Linked DNA regions of Zobellia nedashkovskayae. Each later gene encodes a partner of the first gene's protein in a complex. Links are inferred from orthologs where the notes say so. Each region holds a gene or a part of one and is shown on either strand. Other genes may lie near its edges. The genes, in order: rny, pfkA and IWB64_RS10395.

Region 1 (4,254 bases):
TCTGGAATGATTAGGACAAAATATTAAAGAAAACGGCATTAAATAAACTGAAAAATCAAAAACATCACTTTTAACAAAACTAATAACTATGGCAATTCACTTTAATCATTTTAAACTATTTCTATTCGGCGCAATCTTGTCTGTAACGACCATCGGACTAGGGCAAGAAACGCGTCCTAATATCCTTGTTGTTCTATGCGACGACCTCGGTTATGCTGATGTTGGTTTTAACGGCTCTACGGATATTACAACACCGGAACTTGATAAATTAGCTCAGAACGGTTCAATATTTACTTCCGCCTATGTTGCTCATCCTTTCTGCGGTCCAAGCCGATCTGCAATAATGACCGGCAGATACCCTCACTTAACTGGTACCGCTTACAACCTGTTTCACAACAGTAGTGAAAATGACGACGATAATATGGGTATTCCTGTAGAGGAGACTTATATGGCCAAAGTCTTGCAAAAAGCAGGATATTACACCAGCGCTATTGGAAAGTGGCATCTAGGATCAGCTCCAAAATTTCACCCTAACAAAAGAGGGTTCGATAATTTTTATGGATTTTTAGGCGGAGGTCACGATTATTTTCCAAATGAATATAACAAGACCTACGATGTTCAAATGCAATCTGGGAATAAGAATATTAGAGATTATGTATTTCCAATGGAGCATAACGGGAAACCTGCCAACGAAACAGAATATATAACCGATGGCTTTTCTCGCGAGGCTAGCAATGATATTAAAATAGCCGCTAAAAAGAAACAACCTTTCTTTATTTACCTTGCCTACAATGCACCACACGTACCACTTCAAGCCAAGGCTGAAGACATTGCTAAGTTTTCCAATATAGAAGACAAAGACCGAAGAACCTACGCTGCCATGGTTTATGCAGTAGACCGCGGTGTTGGAAAAATTGTAGAGACTTTAAAAGAAACGAACCAGTTAGATAATACCTTGATCGTTTTCTTAAGCGACAATGGAGGAAACTTTGATCATGGTGCTAGTAACTATCCTTTAAAAGGAACTAAAGGTGATACTTGGGAAGGTGGTTACCGGGTACCTATGTTTTTTCATTGGCCAAAAAAAATCAAAAAAGAACAGCGTTTTGATTTCCCTGTTACTGCACTTGACCTCTACCCTACTTTTACCATTCTTGCTGAAGCGAAACTTCCAGAAGACAAGAAACTTGATGGCAAAAACATTATGGATGATGTATTACAAAATACAGAACCCTACAAAGATGATTTGATTTATTCTTTGCGATACCGTGAAGGTTACAATGATGTGGGTGCAAGACTAGGCGATTGGAAAATTACCAGAATGGGTAATGAACCTTGGAACCTGCATAACATAACAGAGGACATAGGTGAAAAGAAAAACCTAGCAGGCCGTTACCCAGAACGTTTAAAGGATATGATAGCCAGAACCGAAGAATGGACAAAGAGCTTTGTAAAGCCTTTATGGTACTATTCGGTAAAGGATAAAGAGTTATGGGAGAATGGTCAAATGCCAGATTACGATGCTACTTTTGAAGTAGACAAACTAGTTGATAGTCCTTATCAGAAATAAGCGCTATAGTCACTAAATAAAAAGAGCCCCGTATGTACGGGGCTCTTTTGTTTTATAAAGAATATTGTATTCTATTTTGCTACGTTCACTGAACGGGTTTCCCTAATTACGGTAACTTTTACCTGTCCAGGATAGGTCATATCTGTCTGTATTTTCTGTGAAATCTCAAAAGACAACTGAGCCGCTTTCTCATCATTAACTTTTTCACTTTCAACAATTACCCTTAGTTCACGTCCTGCTTGAATAGCGTAGGCCTTTTGAACTCCTCCAAAACTGAAAGCAACCTCTTCAAGGTCTTTAAGACGTTGAATGTATGAATCCAACACTTGTCTACGTGCTCCTGGTCTTGCTCCGCTAATAGCATCACACACCTGAACGATTGGCGCAATAAGTGTCTTCATTTCTATTTCATCGTGGTGAGCACCAATGGCGTTACATACGTCTGGTTTTTCACCATACTTCTCAGCCCACTGCATACCTAAAATAGCATGTGGTGTTTCTACCTCAGCTTCAGTATTTGGAACTTTACCTATATCGTGTAAAAGTCCTGCTCGTTTAGCCAACTTAGGGTTTAGTCCAAGCTCTGCTGCCATTACCCCACATAATTTAGCAACCTCTCTGGAGTGTTGTAATAAGTTTTGTCCGTAAGAAGAACGGTATTTCATTCGGCCAATGGCACGAACCAATTCTGGATGCAAACCATGAACACCTAAATCAATAACGGTACGTTTCCCTACCTCTACGATTTCTTGTTCTATTTGATTCTCTGTCTTTTTAACTATTTCCTCTATACGTGCCGGGTGTATTCTACCGTCCGTTACTAGCTTGTGCAAAGAAAGCCTTGCAACTTCACGACGAACAGAATCAAAACAAGAAAGAATAATAGCTTCTGGCGTGTCATCTACAATAATTTCAACACCTGTAGCTGCTTCTAAAGCACGGATATTTCTACCCTCTCTACCAATGATCCTACCTTTAACATCATCAGATTCCAAGTTAAAAACAGATACACAGTTTTCTACCGCTTCTTCTGTTCCTATACGTTGAATTGTATTTATAATGATTTTCTTGGCTTCTTGTTGAGCGGTTAATTTAGCCTCCTCTACCGTAGTTTGGATATAGGCCATTGCATCTGTCTTTGCCGTTTCTTTAAGCGACTCCATCAATTGCCCTTTTGCATCATCTGCTGAAAGACCAGAGATAACTTCTAGCTGCTGTACTTGGTTTTTGTGAAGCTTTTCTAGTTCACTTTGCTTCTTTTCAAGAAACTCTTCTTTATGGGTAACTTCTTTTAACTTACCGTCAAGTTGGATGTTGAGTTTTTTGCTTTTTGCCAATTCATTGCTAACCTGAGACTCTTTATCACGAGTACGTTTTTCGGCCTCACCAATTTTCTTGTCTTTATTAACAATGACTTTTTCGTGCTCCGCCTTTAACTCTAGAAACTTTTCTTTGGCCTGAAAAATTTTGTCTTTCTTAATGTTTTCTCCTTCCGATTTGGCGGAACTGATTATCGTATTCGCCTCGCTTTTGGCATTGGAAAGGGTTTTTGATGCTTTTCCCTTTTCCATAAATTTTGCGATGGCAAATCCAATCGCAAGGCCGACGATGCCGGCTATTATAAGTGTTGCACTATCCATATATCTAACAATTTAGGTTTGAACGTGCTTAAGAACTTAGAGCTGTACATGAAAAATGTTGTACCGACCACAGTTGCTCAAACAAATCCATAAAAAAAGCCCACATCAGAGAAGTTTTGTACAAACTCCAATAAACAGGTTTAGGGCTACAAGACTGATCAAGAATCCCTATACGAGTAGGGCCCGCTTTTACAATCTACACTCACCCTTTTTAAACAAAATAAATGTTGAGTTTGTCAAAAGGTAATACCAATGTGGGCAGTAACTTATGTATTTTAAAGAACGTATTTATTTTATACCAAGCTTTGAAGTAACCAAATCATCTAACGCTTTTAGGCGTTCAGTTGCATTTAAGGTTCCTTCGGATTGATCAATACCACGCTGCTCTATTTTAGATGCAAATTGTAAGGCACACATGGCCAAAACATCTTGTTTATCCCGCACCGCGTAACTCTGTTCAAACTTTTTTGCCAATTGCTCAATGTTCTTCGCTGCCTTTCGCAAGCCTTCTTCTTGGCTTGGATCGATAGTCAAAGGATACACCCTATCCGCTATGGAAAGCTTAATTTTTAGCTTTTCTGACATTTTATCTTTTGAACATTATTCTGAAAGTTGCGCTATGCAATAGTCCAACTCCCTGATCAATGTATTTATTTTAAGCTTAGCTTCAGTTTTATTTGTATTACTGCCAAGCATTGAGTTTGCGAGCTTCAACGAGTTGTATTTCTCTTCCCACATAGAAACGGAATCCAACACTTTGCCCTTGTCCTCTTTAATTTCATTAAGCTCCTCTTGCAATCTAGTGTTGGATTGGTGAAGCACCTCCAACTTATGCAAAAGCTTGCTTATTTTATTCTCTAAAGAGTCTACGACTTTGACTAATTCACTCATAAATCAAACGCAATGCATTTTACACAAAGTTAACATACCTGCCATTACTTAGCAATACTTTTTTGAATTATTCTTCAAGTAATACTTTAAGGCCTTAAATAACGTTGGTTAAAGAAGATGTGTCATTTTTCGTGCTAGATATTTTCAAGAATT
Region 2 (4,229 bases), 1.5 Mb from region 1 along the record:
AAAAAAATTACCACTACCATCATCCATAGGAATATAACCCAAAGAGGTTACTTTCTGAAACAACTGGTGACCATCGTAATAACTACAATTAGAACCCGTACCCAAAATACATACAATACCTTGAGAGCCAATTTGCGTAGTTGAGAAAATAGCTGCGTACGTATCTTCTTTTACATCTGCTTTTGCATTGGGAAAAAATTCCTTAAAAATTTCTCTCAAAAAGTTTTTCATGCGTTCCGTACCGCATCCTGCACCGTAAAAATGCAATCTAGAAACCTTTTCTCTATTTTTTGAAAGCTCAAAATTATTGGCCAATCTATCTTCGATCACCTCTCTTGTCAACACCTCAGGACTCAAACCTAATGTTTGGGTCATAAACAACTGGTCTCCCTTTTCATCCAAGGCAATCCAATCTGATTTGGTGGCACCACTATCTACAATTAAAATCATAATGTTCGTTTAAAAAAATAATCCTGAAAATAAGCAAAATTTTGCCCACTCTCAGGATTACAATTAGTAATATTCAAAAAAATTACAAACTAGCAACGTGCTGAGCTAAATCTACCATTTTGTTAGAAAAACCAGCTTCGTTATCATACCAGCAAATTAATTTGAAAAACTTAGAGTTCAATTCAATACCGGCACCGGCATCAAAAATACTTGTACGTTTGTCACTTACGAAATCCTGAGAAACAAGAGCTTCTTCAGTATAACCTAAGATACCTTTCAATTCGCCTTCTGAAGCGGCTTTAAAAGCTTTTTTGATTTCCTCGTATGAAGTTTCTTTTTCAAGACGAACCGTTAAATCCACTACAGAAACATCTGCAGTTGGCACTCTAAAAGCCATACCTGTAAGTTTTCCTTCTAATGCTGGAATAACTTTAGTTACCGCTTTAGCTGCACCAGTAGATGCAGGTATAATGTTTAACATTGCACTTCTACCACCTCTCCAGTCTTTTCTAGAAGGACCATCAACAGTCATTTGCGTTGCAGTAGTAGCGTGAACTGTAGTCATCAATGCCTCTTCTATACCGAAGTTATCGTTCAATACCTTAGCCATTGGAGCTAAACAGTTAGTAGTACAAGATGCGTTAGAAACGATAGTGTTAGAAGCTTTCACATCTTTATGGTTAACACCCATTACAAACATTGGTGCATCTTTAGATGGAGCAGATATAACAACTTTTTTAGCGCCACCATCTATATGGTATTGCGCTGTTTCTAAAGTTGTGAAAATACCAGTACATTCAGCTACTATTTCAGCGCCAACTGCATCCCACTTAATACTTTTAGGATCACGTTCTGCAGTAATTCTTACTGTCTTACCGTTAACGATCAAGTGACCATCTTTTACATCAACAGTACCTTCAAACTTTCCGTGTACGGAATCATATTTTAAAAGGTAAGCCAAGTGCTCAACATCCAACAAATCGTTGATTGCTACAACATCTACACCTTCTCTTCTTACAGTTTCTCTGAAGACTAATCTTCCGATACGACCGAATCCGTTAATTCCTATTTTTAAATCTGACATGCTCTTTTGTTTTGAATTAAATTATGTTGTCATTATTTCTGAAACTCGTATAAGCTCCTTATCAATTTTCGTATGACCCTTTATAGCCTTACTGATAGGAGTTAATATAATCTTATTGTTTTGAATACCCACCATAAAATTGGTCTGGCCTTCCAACAAACTTTCTACTGCTTTCACACCCATTCTACTGGCCAAAACCCTGTCATAACAAGACGGAGCACCACCACGCTGCATGTGACCAAGTACGGACACCCTTACATCATATATAGGTAAATGTTCTTCTACATATTCCTTAAGCTCAAAGACACTCTTTCCTATCTTATCACCTTCTGCAACAACTACGATACTGGAAGATTTTCCTGATTTCTTACTTCGTTTTAAAGACTCAAGCAAACGCTCAAGACCGCGATTGGCTTCTGGAATCAGAATTTCTTCTGCACCTGCACCAACACCTACATTCAAAGCAATATGACCTACATCCCTACCCATAACTTCTACAAAGAAAAGTCGGTTATGAGAACTGGCCGTATCTCTAATCTTATCTATCACTTCCACTACCGTATTCATGGCCGTATCAAAGCCTACCGTATTAGATGTACCAAATATATCGTTATCAATTGTACCTGGAATACCAATTATTGGAAAGTGATACTCTTGGTTAAACATCATGGCTCCGGTAAAACTACCGTCACCCCCTATTACCACAAATGCATCAATACCTTCTGCTTGCAATTGCTCATAGGCCTTCTTTCTACCTTCTGGAGTTCTAAAGTCATCACAACGGGCAGATTTAAGAATCGTACCACCCTTATTTATTATGTTGTTAACGCTTCTTGCGTCCATTGGCTTAAAATCCCCTTCAATCATGCCTTGGTATCCTCTATAGATACCCACACAATCTACTTTCATGTAGGCACAAGTTCTAACCACGGATCGTATTGCTGCATTCATGCCGGGGGAATCTCCGCCAGAGGTTAAAACACCTATTTTCTTTATTTCTGAAGCCATTGAAAAAAAACTAAGTCGCAAAACTAACAAACTTATTTGAATTCCAACTGTGTTGAGCGTCTAATTTAACATCATGATAACTTAGAACACATTTTCTTAGTAATTACATTTAATTATAACAAATTCCCTCCCTATATTCCTTAAAAATTAAGAATACTGTAAAATTCATATTTATTGAAAAATTGAGCTTTTTAAGTCAATTTTTGCGACTTTTTAGAAGAATCACCAACCTATCTGAAGTCACCTTTTTAAGATTTTTTTTTATAACTGGTTTTACTTTAACCTTTTATCTTTAGGATAGAACTTTAACAAACTATCCCTACCCATTACCGAACTTGGAACTTCGTTGGGTTCTGGAAGTTTTTTCTTTGGCTCTTCCTTTTTCATAATAGTCTTAAAAAGCTCTCTAAAACTATTAAAATCTACTTCATAGGAGATACCTACCCCTTGAGTATAGCCCAATCTATCTGCTAAATATTCCTGTATTTCATTTTCTCTGTTGAAAAATTTAGCACTTAAGGTTCCTTCTTCATTCAACAGTAATTGAATCTCAAAATCACCGGCAACAACTGTCTCCGTTGTTCCACCCACCGGAACTCCAACTTTACCATTAAAAAGTAAACGATCACTTATTTGGGTAGATACGGTTACCCCTATTCTATTTTCCGTTTGATAATCCGCACTTCTATCAAGAATTCCCTGCTCGTAAGAAAGACCGAGATTAAACTTTTCGTTTTCACCTAAAACTTGATTCAACAATCCTGATGCCGACTGCAACAAATTGCCAGTAAGTGCTTGCTGATCAATACCAGTCTGGTCATTTACGAACGAACCTTGCGCCAATAGGAAAAGTGCGTTACGTTCCTCTACCGTGGGGTCTTGAAGACGATATTCCAACTCTGACTGTACAATAGAATTGGTTCCCGGAAAATCAATATTAAATTCAATGTCAGGGCTCTCAAGGTCATCGGTCAACTTAATAACTACTTCCGTAGGTATCCGCCTAGTATAACCCGGATTATCCAACAGTGGTGCCGGGTTTGCGTTTAAGGCATATACCGCTTCAAGGTCTAATGTTGCTTTTAATGGTTCGCGATCCCAAACAATGGTCCCACCAGGTTTTACTTGAAATGTTTTATTGATAACTCCGCCAAACTTATAATTATACTGACCTTCCACAACAACAAAATCTCCATACATTTCAAAAGCACCACGGGTGTTGATACGAATTAACAAAATCCCTACCCCACTACCTTTTAAAGAACTTCCTGTCTTAGTATCCGTTACAATCTCTACTTCTGCATCTGGCGTAACATCCAAATCAAAAGTAAGCTCCAGCCCCTGAAATCCATCAAGAACACGTTCTTCTTCTACATGGTTCAGCTTGTTCTTTTCAACAAAATTGATAAAAGAATAATCCCCAATAGAAGCTACATCGCTTAAAGGAATCTTTAAAGAAGTACCCTTAGCTGTTTTTCCTTCAACCTTAATGTTTAATGCTTTTGTGGGTCCAAAAATCCTACCTTTTCCGTCTAAATAACCCGTTCCATAATAAAGAACCTCTTCTTCAAAAGCCGTATTTAAGATTAGAAAACCATTATCTTTTGTATCAACATTCAAATCAAGAAGCCAGTTACGAAAGAAAGAATGGCTAATGGTGCCATCTAAAGTAGCTTTTGTATTCTTG
Region 3 (4,339 bases), 2.4 Mb from region 1 along the record:
GAATCTTACTTCTAGAAGTATGTTTCAATCTTCTAATAGCTTTTTCCTTAATCTGGCGAACTCTCTCTCTAGTAAGTTCAAAAGTTTCACCAATTTCTTCAAGAGTCATTGAATGTTGTCCGGCAAGGCCAAAGTAAAGACGAATAACATCTGCTTCTCTAGGCGTTAAAGTCTCTAAAGCGCGCTCAATTTCTGTACGCAAAGATTCGTGTAATAATTCTTTGTCCGGGTTTGGAGATTCACCACTACGAAGTACATCATAAAGGTTAGAATCTTCACCAGCGATCAAAGGAGCATCCATAGATACATGGCGGCCAGAGTTCTTAAGCGATTGCTTTACGTCCTCAACAGTCATATCCAACTCTTTTGCAATTTCTTCAGGAGAAGGCATACGTTCGTGCGCCTGCTCAAGAAAAGCAAAGGTTTTATTAATTTTGTTGATTGAACCAATTTTGTTCAATGGCAAACGTACAATACGAGACTGTTCTGCCAAAGCTTGCAAAATAGATTGACGAATCCACCAAACAGCATAAGAAATAAACTTAAATCCTCTTGTTTCGTCAAAACGTTGTGCGGCCTTAATAAGGCCAAGGTTACCCTCGTTAATTAAATCGGGTAAAGTAAGTCCCTGGTTTTGGTACTGCTTGGCAACTGATACAACGAATCGAAGATTGGCCTTTGTGAGTTTTTCAAGAGCGATCTGGTCGCCTGCCTTGATACGTTGTGCCAATTCTACTTCTTCATCTGCCGTAATCAAGTCTACTTTGCCTATTTCTTGCAAGTACTTGTCCAAAGATGCGGTCTCCCTGTTGGTGACCTGTTTTGTAATTTTAAGCTGTCTCATGTAAATAAATTAGGTTCAGTTTGCATAGACTGCATATACTTATACGCAAAAAAGCCAGAAATGTTACAAACGGACGTAAAAAACTTCACTTTTTAGATGAGTCGCACAAAAAAGCCTCAACTTAACAAGTTGAGGCTTTAAATATGTGTTAAAATTAGAGGTCTTAGTCTCTAGGTTTACGATCACGGTTATCTCTGCTACCGCCTCGTCTGTCATCTCTACCACGACCACGATCTTTATCATTACGTGGTGGTCTTTCTACAAAACCTTCTGGTTTTGGTAATAAAGCTTTTCTAGAAACTTTTTCTTTACGAGTTCTAGGGTCAGTACCTAAATATTTCACATCAAAAACATCTCCCATGTTTACAACATCGGTAACATTTTCAGTTCTTTCCCATGCTAATTCCGATACGTGTAACAATACTTCGTTGCCTGGAGCATCTTGATATTCTACAACAGCACCAAAATCTAACATTTTAATGACTTTAACTTCGTAAGCGCTTCCTACTTCAGGTTTAAATAGAATAGAATCTATTTTTGCCATAACAGCATCAATACCTTTACTACCTACACCTAAAATTTCTACGATACCTTCTTCAGTAACTGGGTCTTCGTTAATAACGATAGTAGTCTCAGTTTCTTTTTGCATCTCTTGAATTACTTTACCACCTGGTCCAATTAAAGCACCAATGAATTCGTTAGGAACTCTACGCGTAACCATTGTAGGCGCGTGTTCTTTAACTTCGGCATTTGGTGTAGCAATCGTATCAGTAAGTTTACCTAAGATATGTAAACGACCCTCACGGGCTTGTTTTAAAGCATTTACAAGAATTTCGTAAGACAATCCTTTTACTTTAATATCCATTTGGCAAGCCGTAATACCATCTGCAGTACCAGTAACTTTAAAATCCATATCTCCTAAGTGATCTTCATCACCTAAAATATCAGATAATACAGCATACTTTCCAGACTCAGCATCAGAAATTAATCCCATTGCAATACCAGAAACTGGTTTTTTCATTTGCACACCGGCATCCATCATAGCCATTGTACCGGCACAAACTGTTGCCATAGAAGAAGAACCGTTAGATTCTAATACTTCAGATACAACACGAACAGTATAAGGACAATCCGCAGGGATCATTCCTTTTAATGCACGTTGCGCCAAGTTACCGTGACCAACTTCTCTACGAGATGTTCCACGAATTGGTCTAGCTTCACCTGTACAAAAAGGAGGGAAGTTATAATGTAAATAGAAGTTCTCTTCGCCTTCATAAGATGGCATATCTATTTTATTAGCATCTCTAGAAGTTCCTAAGGTAACTGTAGCTAATGCTTGAGTTTCTCCACGTGTAAAAATTGCAGAACCGTGTGTTGATGGTAAATAATCAACCTCACACCAAATTGGTCTGATTTCGTCAGTTTTTCTACCGTCTAAACGTAAACCTTCGTTTAATGTTAGATCTCTAACAGCTGCTTTTTCTGCTTGTCTGTAGTATCCACCAACAAGATGTCCAAATTCTTCCATCTCTTCTTCAGTAAAAGAAGCCTTAACTTCTTCTTTTACTTCAGCAAATGCATTACTACGTTCTGCTTTAGAAGTTCCCTTCTTGGCAATGGCATAACATTTATCGTAAGTTAAATCGTGGATTCTTTTTTCTAAATCTTCGTTAACTTCAGCAGTTTCATATTCACGTACTTCTTTTTTGCCAAAAGCTTCTGCTAAACGTAATTGAGCAGCAATTTGTACTTTTATAGCTTCATGAGCAAATTTGATAGCATCAGCCATTTCCTCTTCAGAAATCTCATCCATTTCGCCTTCAACCATCATTACAGAATCAGCTGAAGCTCCAATCATCATTTCAATATCGGATTCAGCTAATTGAGCACGTGTAGGGTTAATTACAAATTTACCATTAACACGACCAACTCTAGCTTCGGAGATAGCACATTCAAATGGGAAATCAGATAATTGAATAGCAGCACTCGCCGCTAAACCGGCCATAGCTTCAGGCATAACATCATCATCATGAGACATTAACTGAATCATTACTTGTGTTTCTGCTTGATAATCTTTTGGGAAAAGAGGACGTAATACACGATCCACTAAACGCATAGTCAATACTTCACCGTCACTTGGTCTTGCTTCTCTTTTAAAGAAACCGCCTGGGTAACGTCCTGCCGCAGCAAATTTTTCTCTGTAATCTACTGTTAAGGGTAGAAAACCAAGATTTTTTTGTTCGTAATTGGAAACTACTGTACACAATAGCATACATTTTCCAGATTGTACAACAACAGAGCCATGAGCTTGTTTTGCCAATTTTCCGGTTTCGATAGAAATTTCTCTACCATCACCTAGGTCTATGACCTCTCTAAATACTTTTGGAATCATAAAATTGATTTGTATCCGCTAACGGGCGGACTGTTAAACAATGGTCGTCTGGTTGTTGAGGCCAGAAGGTTGTGTTGTTGTGTGTGCTGATAGCACTTGACCAATGAAAAACTGTGTGCAGCTTTTAGTTTTGCCTTAAAACAATAAGGACTTTATATAAAATAGGGGCTGAAAATTTTCAGCCCCTAGGAATATTACTTTCTAATACCTAACTCTACAATAAGCTCACGATATTTAACAATATCATTCTTTATCATATAATCAAGTAAGCTTCTTCTTTTACCTACCAGCTTTACTAAAGAACGTTCAGTATTAAAGTCTTTGTGATTTTTCTTCAAGTGACCAGTCAAGTGATTGATACGGTGTGTAAACAATGCAATCTGACCTTCAGTAGAACCAGTGTTCTCTGCTTTTCCGCCGTATTTCGTAAAGATTTCGGCTTTTACTTCTTTCGTTAAATACATTCCAATATTATTTTAAATGATTTTTATGTATATATGATTGATTTTCAATCAAGCGGCAAAGATACAATTAATGCGCTAAAAACAATTGATTTGGGGAATAAAATACATTAACAGCTTTTAACGATTAGAAAAATTTAGCATTAGAGAAAAAACTGATTAATGGTAATATGCGTATATCTTATAAGTATTAACTACAATCTTAAAAAGAGAACATAGAACCCAGACTTAAGATTGCCCTAAATTAAAGGATTATGAATTTGAAATTTTTGACATTACTTTTTTTGACATTTACTTTTGTTGCTTGTGAGGATGATGAAACAAACGAGCCAGAGACTATAGATACCAATCCAGATGTGGTAGGTATGAATTATGTAAAAAGTACACAATCTTTTGACGATACCTATACTGTATTGACGGCCAGTTTAGAAGCTAATGAAAATATTAAAATTGTTGCCGAGGTAGATCATGAGGCTAATGCGGCTTCTGTTGATTTGGAGTTGAGCCCGACTAAAATAATTTTCTTTGGTAATCCTAATTTGGGCACACCGCTAATGCAAGTAAATCAGCAAGCTGGTTTAGATTTGCCGCAACGTATTTTGGTCTATCAAAATGATAGTAGTGAGGTTTTTGTAGGATATA

What was found.
Region 2: rny (region 1) and pfkA share a complex: the UniProt entries of both Bacillus subtilis proteins name them as parts of the possible RNA degradosome complex. The link is inferred for Zobellia nedashkovskayae from one-to-one orthologs.
Region 3: rny (region 1) and IWB64_RS10395 share a complex: the UniProt entries of both Bacillus subtilis proteins name them as parts of the possible RNA degradosome complex. The link is inferred for Zobellia nedashkovskayae from one-to-one orthologs.

The regions. Positions count from the first base shown.
Region 1 is NZ_JADDXR010000002.1:4,900,932-4,905,185, forward strand. What follows is about bases 927-3,791. They hold rny (ribonuclease Y), read right to left. Parts: upstream 3,211-3,791; coding sequence 1,642-3,210; downstream 927-1,641. Other genes in these bases: IWB64_RS20200 (sulfatase-like hydrolase/transferase), read left to right, coding at 927-1,570; IWB64_RS20215 (cell division protein ZapA), read right to left, coding at 3,499-3,791. Also shown: IWB64_RS20195 (glycoside hydrolase family 127 protein), read left to right, coding at 1-14; more of IWB64_RS20200, read left to right, coding at 89-926; more of IWB64_RS20215, read right to left, coding at 3,792-3,795; IWB64_RS20220 (hypothetical protein), read right to left, coding at 3,811-4,101. UniProt on the Bacillus subtilis protein: Endoribonuclease that initiates mRNA decay. Initiates the decay of all SAM-dependent riboswitches, such as yitJ riboswitch. Involved in processing of the gapA operon mRNA, it cleaves between cggR and gapA.
Region 2 is NZ_JADDXR010000002.1:3,365,533-3,369,761, reverse strand. Bases 550-3,389 are described here. They hold pfkA (6-phosphofructokinase), read right to left. Parts: upstream 2,543-3,389; coding sequence 1,556-2,542; downstream 550-1,555. Other genes in these bases: IWB64_RS13830 (translocation/assembly module TamB domain-containing protein), read right to left, coding at 2,816-3,389; gap (type I glyceraldehyde-3-phosphate dehydrogenase), read right to left, coding at 550-1,534. Outside these bases: IWB64_RS13845 (N-acetylglucosamine kinase), read right to left, coding at 1-450; more of gap, read right to left, coding at 533-549; more of IWB64_RS13830, read right to left, coding at 3,390-4,229. UniProt on the Bacillus subtilis protein: Catalyzes the phosphorylation of D-fructose 6-phosphate to fructose 1,6-bisphosphate by ATP, the first committing step of glycolysis.
Region 3 is NZ_JADDXR010000002.1:2,482,500-2,486,838, forward strand. What follows is about bases 623-3,572. They hold IWB64_RS10395 (polyribonucleotide nucleotidyltransferase), read right to left. Parts: upstream 3,237-3,572; coding sequence 1,008-3,236; downstream 623-1,007. Other genes in these bases: IWB64_RS10390 (sigma-70 family RNA polymerase sigma factor), read right to left, coding at 623-844; rpsO (30S ribosomal protein S15), read right to left, coding at 3,431-3,572. In the rest of the region: more of IWB64_RS10390, read right to left, coding at 1-622; more of rpsO, read right to left, coding at 3,573-3,700; IWB64_RS10405 (DUF302 domain-containing protein), read left to right, coding at 3,952-4,339. UniProt on the Bacillus subtilis protein: Involved in mRNA degradation. Catalyzes the phosphorolysis of single-stranded polyribonucleotides processively in the 3'- to 5'-direction. Necessary for competence development in Bacillus subtilis.